DNA from 2 places in the Halalkalibacterium halodurans genome. Region 1 is predicted to be linked to the other one. Evidence: predicted binding sites of a transcription regulator. Region 1 holds the regulator's gene; the other holds the start of a gene.
The links. Region 1 encodes LexA, which represses DNA repair genes until DNA is damaged. Its sites were predicted from a motif close to CGAACATATGTTCG; they were not measured.
Positions count from the first base shown of each region.

Region 1 (6,228 bases):
ATGAGTAAATACGTAGATGACCGGCAATTGCATTAAAGCAGCTAAACGAATCGCAGGGCGCAAGTAATCAGAGAAGACGAAAAATGTGGCGCCAAACACTTTCAAGCCGCCGTGTAAAGCCATTCCGTTCATGGCAGCACCCATGGCAAATTCCCGAACACCAAACCAAACGTTACGACCGCTGTAGTCATCACGGGAGAAATTAGCTTCCCCCTTAATGAGCGTTTTGTTTGAAGAAGCCAAGTCAGCTGAGCCACCAAAGAGTTGAGGGACAGTTTTCGCAAAAGCGTTCAATGCTTCACCGGATGAAGAACGAGTGGCAACTGATTTGCCGACCTCATAAGATGGCGCAACAGCATCCCACCCCTCTGGAAGATCGCCGTGAACAGCTAGTTCGAACTGGCTCGCGAGCTCAGGGTATGCTTTTTTATATTGGGCGAACAGCTCATTCCAGCTCTCTTCCTTCTCAGCTCCTTGCTGTTTGACCTGCTCATAATAAGCAGCCACTTCTTCTGGGATATGAAATTCATTTTCATATGTCCATTCATAGGCTTCCTTTGTTAACTTCACTTCGTCCGCTCCAAGAGGCGCTCCATGAGATACGGATTTTCCTCCCTTATTCGGTGAACCGAATCCGATGGTTGTCTTTACTTCAATTAACGATGGGCGCTCGTCCGCCTTCGCCTCTTCAATCGCTTTCGCAATTTCGTCTAGATTGTTTCCATCCTCGACACGAACTACGTGCCATCCATAAGCTTTGAAGCGGTCCTCTACGCTTTCAGAGAATGAATGGTGTAGGTCCCCATCAAGGGAAATATCGTTGGAATCGTACAACAAGATCATGCGCCCTAGTTTTAAGTGACCAGCAAGAGACGCTGCTTCTGCTGAAACACCTTCCATTAAATCGCCATCTCCACAAATCGTATAGGTGTAATGGTCAACGATATTATACCCATCGCGGTTGTATGTAGCAGCTAAATGACGTTCTGCCATTGCCATACCTACGGCCATTGCAACCCCTTGTCCAAGTGGACCTGTCGTCGCTTCTACACCAGGTGTATGCCCATACTCTGGATGCCCAGGTGTTTTGCTTCCCCATTGTCGGAAGTTTTGTAACTCCTCAAGCGAGAGGTCGTAGCCTGTAAGGTGTAGTAGGCTGTACAAAAGCATCGAGCCGTGCCCTGCCGATAAAACAAAGCGATCGCGATTTACCCAGTCTGGATTAGCTGGGTTATGGTTCATGAATTTCGTCCATAAACAAAACGCCATCGGCGCTGCTCCCATCGGCATTCCAGGGTGTCCTGAATTGGCTTTTTCCACACTGTCAATGGATAGCGTTCGAATCGTATTGACTGCTAACTGTTCAACATGTTTCGACATCGTCTGTCTTCATCCTTTCCGTTACTGAAAACGTTCTTTTCGCTTTTCATGATAAACGTTATCGGACGATTGCACAAGCATTCGTTTAGGATTTGTTAAAAAAAAATTCATGTAATTATTAATTAGTAAACAAATATATTAACATTTTGATTGTTAAAGAGATAGAAAACGCCAGGAATCTGTCCTGGCGTTAGTGAATGTCGTTGCGGTACTTATTTTTGCTTTGTTTTAATTTATCTGGTGTTACGTCATTTCCTGCTCCATCGACGACCGTTACCGAATGTAGTTGATTTTTAAAGGACTGACGAAATTGTTGAATGTATTCTTCACGTAATTTTTTTTGCTCGCGAAGCTCACCATCTGTCAGACCTGTTGTTTTTGCTCGCTTTGCTAGTTCATTGATCCGCTCGATTTTTTGCTTAGAAAGCATCGGTTGTTCCTCCTAACTTCTCACAATCATCCTTATCACTCTACATGAACGTTGACTATCTTGCAACTAAGGAGAACCAAAAGAATGGCCCTATTGTTCCCCATGAAGCTGCTCGTCCATATATTCTTGATAACGACGATGCACCGTTGCTTTCGAGACATTAAATCCAAGACCTTGTAGTGTTAAGGCAATTTCATGAAACGTTAGGTTTTTCTGACGAAGGCGAACGATCTCCTTGATCGGCAGTTCCTTTCGTTCTCTCCCACCAGAAACACCTTGTTTTATATTCCGTTCGGGACGATAGCCATTTTTGACGGCTTGTTTCATTCCTCGCTTGATTTTTTTGTTATGAAGCTTACGCTGATACTCTTCCACGATCGCTACAATGTCAAGGACCATTTCATCTGCTTCTGATAGCCGAAGCTCCCCCTGATCACGAATCGTATAGATGGAGACACCTAATTTTCGTAACTGATGTAACAAAGCTATCTTCGAATGCCCTCGTGCAAGCCTTGTATCATCTTGACAAAGAAGGATATCAGCTTGCCCGCGTTGGAAAGCATCTATGCATTCTAACAATACAGGCCTGTCTAGAGAAAAGCCACTTGCTCGCTCTTCCAATGTAGCAACGACTTCTAGCGCATGTTTATTTGCAAGGGTGAGAAGCTCATGCTTTTGCCGAGCTAAGGACGTTTCTTGGCTCGTCTTTTCTGTGCTGACACGACAATAAATAATGGCTTTCAATGGACATCATCAACCTATCTACTCTTAGTCATTATGCATAATCGATTCATAGACGACAGATCCTTGACCGTGAAGGTTCTCGTGTTGCTCCTCTTGTTCGTACGAGAACATAGAGGTAGAAGCAGGATCGCTATCATCAGCAAATATAAGCGTTCCGTACATCAATAATAACGTAATAAGTGCAACAACTAACAATGAAATTTCTTGGCCAGATAAACGTCTAAGCATAGAGAATCACCTCATAAGAATGTTTGTTCCCCTTTATCATAAACAAGAACACTTGTTTGTGTCAACAATAAATTAGAACTTATGTTTGCATTACATATGTTCGCATGGTATAATTTAGTCAGTATAGGAAAGAAAAGAGAGGTGCCCCACCTTGTCAAAACTATCTAGAAGACAGCAAGAAATTTTAGATTATATCAAAGAAGAAGTTCGAGCCAAAGGATACCCTCCCTCTGTTCGCGAAATTGGCGAAGCCGTTGGACTAGCTTCAAGCTCTACTGTTCATGGCCATTTATCTAGGCTAGAGAAAAAAGGGTACATTCGTCGCGACCCAACGAAGCCTCGCGCGATCGAAGTGCTAGACTTAGAGAATTTGGCATCTGAAACGACTGAAGCGAAAGCTACGTATATCCCTGTCGTCGGGAAAGTTACTGCCGGATTGCCAATTACAGCTGTTGAGAATGTGGAAGAATATTTCCCACTACCTGAACAATTAACAGCCAACGACAACACATATGCACTGCGAATTCAAGGGGACAGCATGATCGAGGCCGGCATCTTTGATGGAGATCTTGTCATTGTGCGACAACAGCAAACGGCCGATAACGGTGATATCATTGTTGCCATGACAGAAGAAGACGAGGCTACCGTTAAAAGATTCTTCCGCGAAAAAGATTACATCCGTCTTCAACCGGAAAACTCAACAATGGAACCTATTATTTTGACATCTTGTACGATCTTAGGAAAAGTCATAGGCGTATTTCGTACCATCCATTAACTTGTCCTGCCACCAATCTATGCAACGTTCTATTTGTTTATAACCCATTACACTAGAAAAAGCTCAAGGGCCCTCCTTGAGCTTTACTATTTAATTTGACTAGTACAATCGTGCTGAAGCTAAAGAAGACACAGCGATTGCCGAACCTTTAAAGGGCAGCAAATCCGTAGTTGTTCTTATACTTAACAGCTATTGTAAGCAAAAAAACACGCCAATGGTTCATGCCATTGACGTTGCTTCTTACTGTTTTTACACAAAAGTTGACTTGGCTTTAATCCGCGTTAGCTTTACATCTTGAATTATTATTCAAATTTATTGGCATCTCCTTCAAACGGTTCATCTGCTACGCGAATGGAATCGGTAGGGCAGCCTTCAAGGGCATCTTCCATGTCTTCGATCAAATCTTCTGGTACTTCGGCAACCCCTTCGTTATCGTCTAAAATGACGTATGCCAATCCTTCGTCATCATAATCATAAACATCTGGAGCAGCTGCGCCACAAGCTCCACATGCAATACAGGTCTCCTTATCCACAATCGTATACTTTGCCATTTCGATTTCCCTCCCAAGGTTGTTGTGTTCTATCTATTTATAAAAGGTAGGAACAACCATTCACTTAATATTCCGACTTTTCCGTCGGTAAGTAAAGGTGTCCCGAAAAAGCAATCACTTTTTGAAAGACCTCTTGAAGTGACTTCACCTCAAGAGGCCTCAGGAATTACATTCATACGTTTGCATGTACTGCTCACGTCCCTATAAGTGTATCCTGAGTGCGGGACAAGTTTCCTCATTCATAGAATACTCTTGCACAGTGGCCTTTTCATTTTTTGTACGTGCCTTAGGTGATAACTACATTTTACACAACATAAATACCCTTATCAATAAATAATTATTCACTAGAGCAATGTGTCGTCAACCCTCGTGTTATAAGATCTAACATTATAGTTAAGCCTTATCCTGGTATTTTACATACCAATTTATTTATGTTGTACGCTAGTGTTCAATCAATTTTCATACCCATCCTTAAAACCTTACAATCCTAAAAAACCTTAGCGATAAAGCCCTTACAAGAATGTGATAAAATCTATAGTCGATTATTTTAAAATTTTTCCCTTAAAGTCTTAACTTCTCTAAAAAATAGGACACCTAGTCAGGTATCCTTGTTTGCTCTTTTACCGCATATAATGCACTTTTCTGTATAGTAGTCATATCTATGTTTACCTTTGACCTTGCAATCGAACCAATACTTAACCCGTTTCAAGTCTTGCATCAGCTCCTTAAGGTTTATTACTTTCATTCTACCTATTATTTTACCTAGATGTAAATACTTTACTTCATTTATCTGAAAAAATTGTTATTCTTGATCACCATCCGATAAACTATTTTAACAAAATCACCTATGTTTCTAGACTTCATCAAGCCTCATCGCTCGAAGCCAATGTTTTTCTCATTTCAGGTTCCTTTTAAAGGTAAACCATTTTATAAAGTAATAAAACCCCCGAAGCCTATCGCTTCAAGGGTTTCTTAGATTAATAGGTTTGCATGTACTGGTCTCGCTCCCATGGGTGCACTTGGGTGCGGAACATATCCCATTCGATTTCTTTGGCTTCGACAAAGTGCTCCACGGCATGCTCTCCGATCGCTTCAACTAGCACGTCATTTTTCAGGAAGTTGTCGACTGCTTCTTTTAGTGTTGATGGTAAGTCACGAATTCCCTCTTCATCACGCTCTTCCTTGCTCATCACGTAAATGTTACGGTCTGTTGCTGCCGGTGGTGTAAGCTTGCGTTTGATGCCATCAAGACCAGCTGCTAGCATTGCTGCCATTGCAAGGTAAGGATTAGCGGCTGGATCTGGGCTACGAACTTCGATTCGCGTGCTTAAGCCGCGAGAAGATGGAATCCGAACGAGAGGGCTCCGGTTGCGCATCGACCAAGCAACATAAACAGGTGCCTCATAGCCTGGGACAAGGCGCTTATAAGAGTTCACAATTGGATTCGTAATCGCTGTAAAACTGTCGGCATGTTTTAAAATGCCTGCTAAAAATTGCATCGCGGTTCCGCTCAACTGGCTTTCGGTTGATTCGTCAAAGAACGCATTTTCTTTCCCGCGGAACAAGGACATGTTGCAGTGCATCCCTGAACCATTGACGCCGAAAAGTGGTTTTGGCATAAACGTGGCATGCAAGCCGTGTTTGCGAGCAATTGTTTTAACGACAAGCTTGAACGTTTGAATGTTATCACATGTCGTCACAGCGTCTGCATATTTAAAGTCGATCTCATGCTGGCCTGGGGCCACTTCATGGTGGGAAGCTTCAATTTCAAAGCCCATATCCTCCAGCTCAAGCACGATATCGCGGCGGCAGTTTTCCCCTAAGTCCGTCGGTGCGAGGTCAAAATAGCCTCCCTTATCGTTTAACTCAAGCGTTGGCTCTCCTGATTCATCATTTTTAAAAAGGAAAAACTCTGGCTCTGGACCGATGTTAAATGCTGTGAAACCGAGCGCTTCTGCTTCTTTTAGGACCCGCTTCAAAATGCCACGAGGATCACCTAAGAATGGTTTTGGTTCTTCTCCAGGCTTTCCAGGTTGGTAGACATCACAAATCAGACGCGCAACCTTTCCTTTTTCCGGTGTCCAAGGGAAGATGACCCACGTTTCTAAATCCGGGTACAA
Region 1 covers NZ_CP040441.1:2,476,480-2,482,707, forward strand. Annotated here, with positions in the region: gene tkt (transketolase) at 1-1,380, opposite strand, end outside; gene FED51_RS11970 (DUF896 domain-containing protein) at 1,571-1,810, opposite strand; gene FED51_RS11975 (YneB family resolvase-like protein) at 1,901-2,554, opposite strand; gene FED51_RS11980 (hypothetical protein) at 2,579-2,782, opposite strand; gene lexA (transcriptional repressor LexA) at 2,934-3,557, shown strand; gene FED51_RS11990 (ferredoxin) at 3,860-4,108, opposite strand; gene glnA (type I glutamate--ammonia ligase) at 5,086-6,228, opposite strand, start outside.

Region 2 (6,228 bases), 1.3 Mb from region 1:
GATCAATATCAATTACTTTGTCCACATGCTCAATACCGACGATCTCTTTATGTTTTCCTGGCTTGTCTTTCGCTCTGTGTAACTTTTGCGCAAGGGCTTTATGGACGATTTCGTTAATAAGCGTACTTTTCCCCGATCCTGACACCCCAGTTACAGCAATAAACACACCGAGGGGAAATTCCACATTCACTTGTTTTAAGTTGTTCTCACTCGCTCCCTTGACGGTAAATGAATTTCCGTTCGGCTGGCGACGCTCACTTGGAATCGGGATAAACTTTTTCCCCGACAAATACTGCCCGGTAAGCGACTCGGCATCATTCATAATTTCCTCAGGACTACCTGCAGCTGTGACTTGACCGCCATGAACACCAGCTCCTGGTCCAATATCGATAATATAGTCAGCCGCTAGCATCGTATCTTCGTCATGTTCCACGACAATCAACGTGTTCCCTAAGTCACGCATATGAGCAAGAGTCGAAATGAGTCGGTCGTTATCCCGCTGATGAAGGCCAATGGACGGCTCGTCTAAGATGTAGAGAACGCCCATGAGCGAAGATCCGATTTGTGTCGCGAGGCGAATGCGCTGGGCTTCTCCTCCAGATAAAGTGCCAGCAGAGCGGCTTAACGTTAAATAATCCAGACCGACATTCATAAGAAAGCCAAGGCGGTCATTTATTTCTTTTAAGATTAACCTCGCAATCGAAAAATCTTTTTTGGACAGCTCTAACGACTCAAAAAATGTTTTAGCTTCTTTTATCGATAGCTTCGTCACTTCTCCTAAATGTTTACCGCCAATTAAAACAGCTAACGCTTCTTTTTTCAAGCGATGACCTTTACACGTTGGACAAGCCTTTTGCGCCATATACGCTTCAAGTTGATCGCGAATGTAATCCGATGACGTTTCGTGATAACGACGTTTCACATTCGGGATGACCCCTTCAAAAAGGATCTCATTTTCCCGCACTTGCCCTAGGTCATTTTCATACCGGAAAAAGATTTTTTCATGGCCACTGCCATACAAAATTTTCTCAAGCTGATGGTCGGGTAGCTGTTCCACTGGTGTATCCATATCAATTCCGTAATGGTTGCAAACCGCTTCCAGCATTTGCGGATAGTATTGCGAGCTAATCGGCTCCCACGGTGCAATGGCGTTCTCACTTAACGTTCGAGATCGATCAGGAATTACAAGTTCAAGGTCAACCTCTAGCTTTACCCCTAGCCCATCACACGTCGGACAAGCGCCAAAAGGGCTGTTAAAAGAGAACATTCGCGGCTCAAGCTCAGGAATAGAGAAGCCACATTGGGGGCACGCATGGTGCTGGCTAAACAGCAATTCCTCTTTGCCAATAATATCGACAACAACTCGCCCATCGGCCAATTGCAACGCTGTTTCAAGAGAATCCGCTAAACGAGTTTCAATGCCTTCTTTTACGACAATTCGGTCAATCACGACTTCAATCGTATGCTTCTTGTTTTTGTCTAGCTCTATTTCTTCCGCTACCTCACGCATTTCCCCATCTATGCGCACCCGAACAAACCCTTGCTTTTTAATATCCTCTAGTACTTTCACGTGTGTCCCTTTTCGTCCAGATACAAGAGGGGCGAGAATTTGCAGCTTTGTCCGTTCTTCATAAAAAAGTATCCGATCCACCATTTGCTGTACTGTTTGCGAGGAAATTTCAATTCCATGCTTCGGACAGACAGGTTTTCCGATACGCGCATAGAGAAGGCGCAAATAATCAAAAATCTCTGTCACCGTTCCTACAGTTGAACGGGGATTTCGACTTGTCGTTTTTTGATCGATTGAAATGGCCGGCGACAAGCCTTCAATCGAGTCCACATCAGGCTTATCCATTTGTCCGAGGAACTGACGTGCATAAGCAGAAAGGGACTCTACATATCGCCGCTGTCCTTCAGCATAAATCGTATCAAAAGCCAAAGATGACTTCCCAGAGCCCGAAAGCCCGGTTAACACGACGAGCTTATCTCGAGGAATGGTTACATCTATGTTTTTTAAGTTGTGGGAGCGTGCTCCTTTTACAACAATGTTATCTAACCCCATTTTTTTTCACCCTTCCGCTTTCAACTCAAGAATGAGATCTCTTAGCTCAGCAGCCCGTTCAAAGTTGAGCGTTTTTGCAGCTTCTTTCATTTCCGCTTCCATCCGCTCGATGACCGCTTCTCGTTCTTTTTTGCTCATTTTTTGTTTTGGTGCATGACTCGTATATTCTTCTCCGTCTTCTGCCACCATCGCCGTTGCTTTAATCACATCTGGAATCCGCTTTTCGATCGTCTTCGGCGTAATGCCATGCTTTCGGTTGTACTCTTCTTGGATCGAGCGTCTCCGCTTTGTTTCATCAATGGCAATCTGCATCGACTTCGTCATACGATCCGCATACATAATGACGTAGCCATTGGCGTTCCGCGCTGCCCGTCCGATCGTCTGAATTAAAGAGCGCTCAGCACGTAAAAAACCTTCCTTGTCTGCGTCTAAAATAGCCACTAGTGAGACCTCAGGTATGTCTAATCCCTCACGAAGTAAGTTAATCCCTACAAGAACATTAAACGTACCAAGCCGTAACTGCCGGATGATTTCGATTCGCTCTAACGTCTTCACTTCAGAATGGAGGTAGCGAACTTTAATGCCAACTTCTTTTAAGTAATCGGTTAAATCCTCGGCCATTTTTTTCGTCAATGTTGTCACAAGCACCCGCTCGTTTTTCGCCACTCGCTCGTTGATTTCTCCAATTAAATCATCAATTTGACCTTCGATTGGCCGAACCTCTATCACCGGATCAAGCAAGCCAGTCGGTCGGATGATTTGTTCAACCATTTCTGGGGTGTGCTCAAGTTCATATGGACCAGGAGTAGCCGAAACAAATACCGCTTGATGAACTTTATGTTCAAACTCCTCAAACTTAAGGGGACGGTTGTCTAACGCTGATGGCAAGCGAAATCCATGATCCACAAGAACACCTTTTCGCGCTTGGTCCCCGTTATACATGGCACGGATTTGTGGAATCGTCACGTGCGACTCGTCGATGATGATAAGAAAATCATCGGGAAAAAAGTCGAGCAACGTATAAGGAGTTTCTCCCGCTTTACGTAACGTTAAATGGCGGGAGTAGTTTTCGATCCCTGAACAGAATCCCATCTCGTGAATCATTTCTAGGTCATAGCGGGTCCGTTGCTCAAGCCGCTGAGCTTCCAACAATTTTCCTTGATCATGTAGTTCTTTCAGCCGCTCTTCCAATTCTGCCTCAATTGACTTGGTCGCTCGCTTTAATTTTTCTTCGCGGGTAACGAAGTGAGAAGCTGGAAAGATGGCGACATGGTTCCGCTCACCTTTAATTTCACCTGTCAGAGCGTCAACTTCCGTGATGCGATCAATTTCATCACCAAAAAACTCCACACGGATGCATTGCTCGTCCCGTGAAGCTGGGAAAATTTCGACAACGTCTCCTCGAACACGGAACGTCCCACGGGTAAAGTTCACATCGTTACGATCATATTGAATGTCTACGAGCTGGCGCAATAAATCATTGCGTTCAATCTCCATGCCCGTCCGTAATGAACAGACGAGTTCTTTATATTCTTCAGGTGAACCTAAACCATAAATACAAGAAACGCTCGCTACGATAATAACATCGTTTCGTTCAAATAAAGCACTTGTCGCTGAATGTCTAAGCTTATCTATTTCATCGTTGATACTTGCATCTTTTTCGATATACGTATCGGACTGGGGCACATACGCTTCCGGTTGATAATAATCATAGTAACTCACAAAATACTCGACAGCATTGTTCGGGAAAAACTCCTTAAATTCACTATAAAGTTGTCCCGCCAACGTCTTGTTATGTGCAATCACAAGTGTCGGCTTATTGACTTGCTGGATGACATTAGACATCGTAAACGTTTTCCCAGTACCTGTTGCACCAAGCAACGTCTGATGTTTTTTTCCTTCATTAATCCCTGCTACAAGCTGCCGAATGGCGTTCGGTTGATCTCCTTGGGGCTTGTATTGAGAGACAAGTTCAAATGACTGACTCACAGTGACAGGACCTCCTCTACGATCATTTCAAGTGTGAACATTATATCATAGTTTTACTGGAAACACACAAATTTTACGAACATTTGTTTTGTTATTTACGTTTTGATCATGGAAAAACATTTAAGAAACCGTTAGTGAATATTTGATGGTATAATTTTGTTATTCAGAACTTGTAGTAGGATCGAATTAGAGGAGGAAACCATGGGAAAAAAGCTCGCTATTTTCATTATGTTCATCGGGTTAGCTTGCCTCATCTATGGAGGATGGCAACTATTTTTAACATCGTCTCTACAGAAGCAATCGTTGACAGAGGCGCGAGAGATTACCGGGGAACAGGTTAGCAGCCCAGAAGATTTTCAAGCCAACATGGGAGATGTGATTGGAATACTGGAGATCACGAAGCTAGAGGCAGAGCTACCGATCGTTTCCGGAACCGATGAAGACGAACTCGATCGGGGGGTCGGTCATTATACAAGCACCGTCCTGCCAGGGCAAAACGACCAGATCTTACTATCAGGTCATCGCGATACCGTTTTTCGCGATATGGGAAAATTGGAAATAGGGGATGACTTGACCGTCCATATGCCTTACGGAAGTTACACGTATCGGATTGTTGATACGGAGATTGTCGATGCTAATGATACATCGGTTATACGTTCGACGGCCCCAGACGAAGTGCTGACCCTCTCGACATGCTACCCTTTCAATTTCATAGGGAGTGCGCCCGAACGATATATTATTTACGCCGAGCCGTACAATCAGTAATCAGGAAATATCACATTACGTTAACCACGAGAAAGGAGCCGCAGCTGCGGCTCCTTTCTACATTCCTGGTTTTTTTTTCAATACTCGTTTACCGAAATGCCAGCCTGCAAGCAGTGAGATCAGGGCAATGGCAATAACATACCATGGCTTTTCATGCAAACGAAACCACGCAAACAAAACCATAAAGGATACAATCGTTGCTCCTAGTAGGTGAAACGTTACTCGTGTCACACCGACCATAAGGAGGATTGGCAAAACGAGTGCAAGGAAAACATCCATCATCTATATGTAATCTCCTTTTAATGCAAATACGATAGTGGACAAAAGTTACAAGTTGACGTTAAATAACGGAATCTTGTAACTCATGATCTTCTTTTACTAATAGTACACCAAGCTGATGATGTTCTCCATCATAAAGCGCTCCTTGGGCAAAACGGACTTCCCCTGCTTTATCGATAACCTCAAGTCGACAAAATGCAGAATTCTCTTGAAGCGCCTCATAAAACGAATACTCGTTATTAACCATTTTCCCATTCACTCGTAAAATCGTCTCTCCTATTTTTATCCCCATTTTCTCAGCCGGGCTACCAGGTAAAATACCAAGTACTTTACAACCTGTCCCTTGATTGGTAAACAGGCTTGTACTTGAGCGATCCTTTATTTTTGCCATTAAATGAATACCTTCTCGTCCGACAATCGCCACAATGGCAAAAAGAACAGATAGCCAAGGAACATACCAAGTAATACATACGATCAGCGCAAGGGTAAGGGCTAACCCTAGAACTTGATTACCTACCTTTCGTGAAACCACTTTTGGCAATGAAGACCAAATCTTAAAATCAGTACCGATTAAAAACGGAACCACTAGCGGCTGAAGTGATACTCCTGCAACCGTTAATATAGGCCAAAAGGAAAAGGTCGGGATCGCTCCCTCCGGAATGAACAAGACGACAGGCAAAAGCCACAGCCTTTTCACCCGGTGGAAACCGACCCACTTGCCGCGTTTGCTCCTCACAACAACTGGAGACGAAAAGCTACCACCTCGTTTCGCGATCAGCATCCCTTCAGCTGAAAGCAACAGCACGGTCAAGTACATGATCACTAAAACAGGGATCTGACTTGCCGATTGAAGTCGTTCGTCAAACCACGGCCAACCGGTTGTAACAAAAGGTGCCAATAAAACAACACCAATCATGAATGCCCCTACATAGGCAGGACTAATCCAACGAATATTCATTGTCACGATAGTTAAAAGATAAACAATCAATAACAGCCATAGCCAATCAATTGAAACCGTTAAGCCAATGACTATGGTTACAAGGGAAAGAAGACTCCCTGCGATCAACCCTGGAAGAAATGGGACCACGTAGTCCGCACGTATGCGAAGCACTCTCGTGTGGAAATGTTCTCGT
Region 2 covers NZ_CP040441.1:3,730,669-3,736,896, forward strand. Annotated here, with positions in the region: gene uvrA (excinuclease ABC subunit UvrA) at 1-2,062, opposite strand, end outside; gene uvrB (excinuclease ABC subunit UvrB) at 2,069-4,051, opposite strand; gene FED51_RS18295 (class D sortase) at 4,253-4,816, shown strand; gene FED51_RS18300 (DUF2198 family protein) at 4,874-5,098, opposite strand; gene FED51_RS18305 (PDZ domain-containing protein) at 5,157-6,228, opposite strand, start outside.
Region 2: uvrB (excinuclease ABC subunit UvrB) is a predicted target of LexA. The motif match lies at 4,128-4,141, and genes of this name have one in related genera.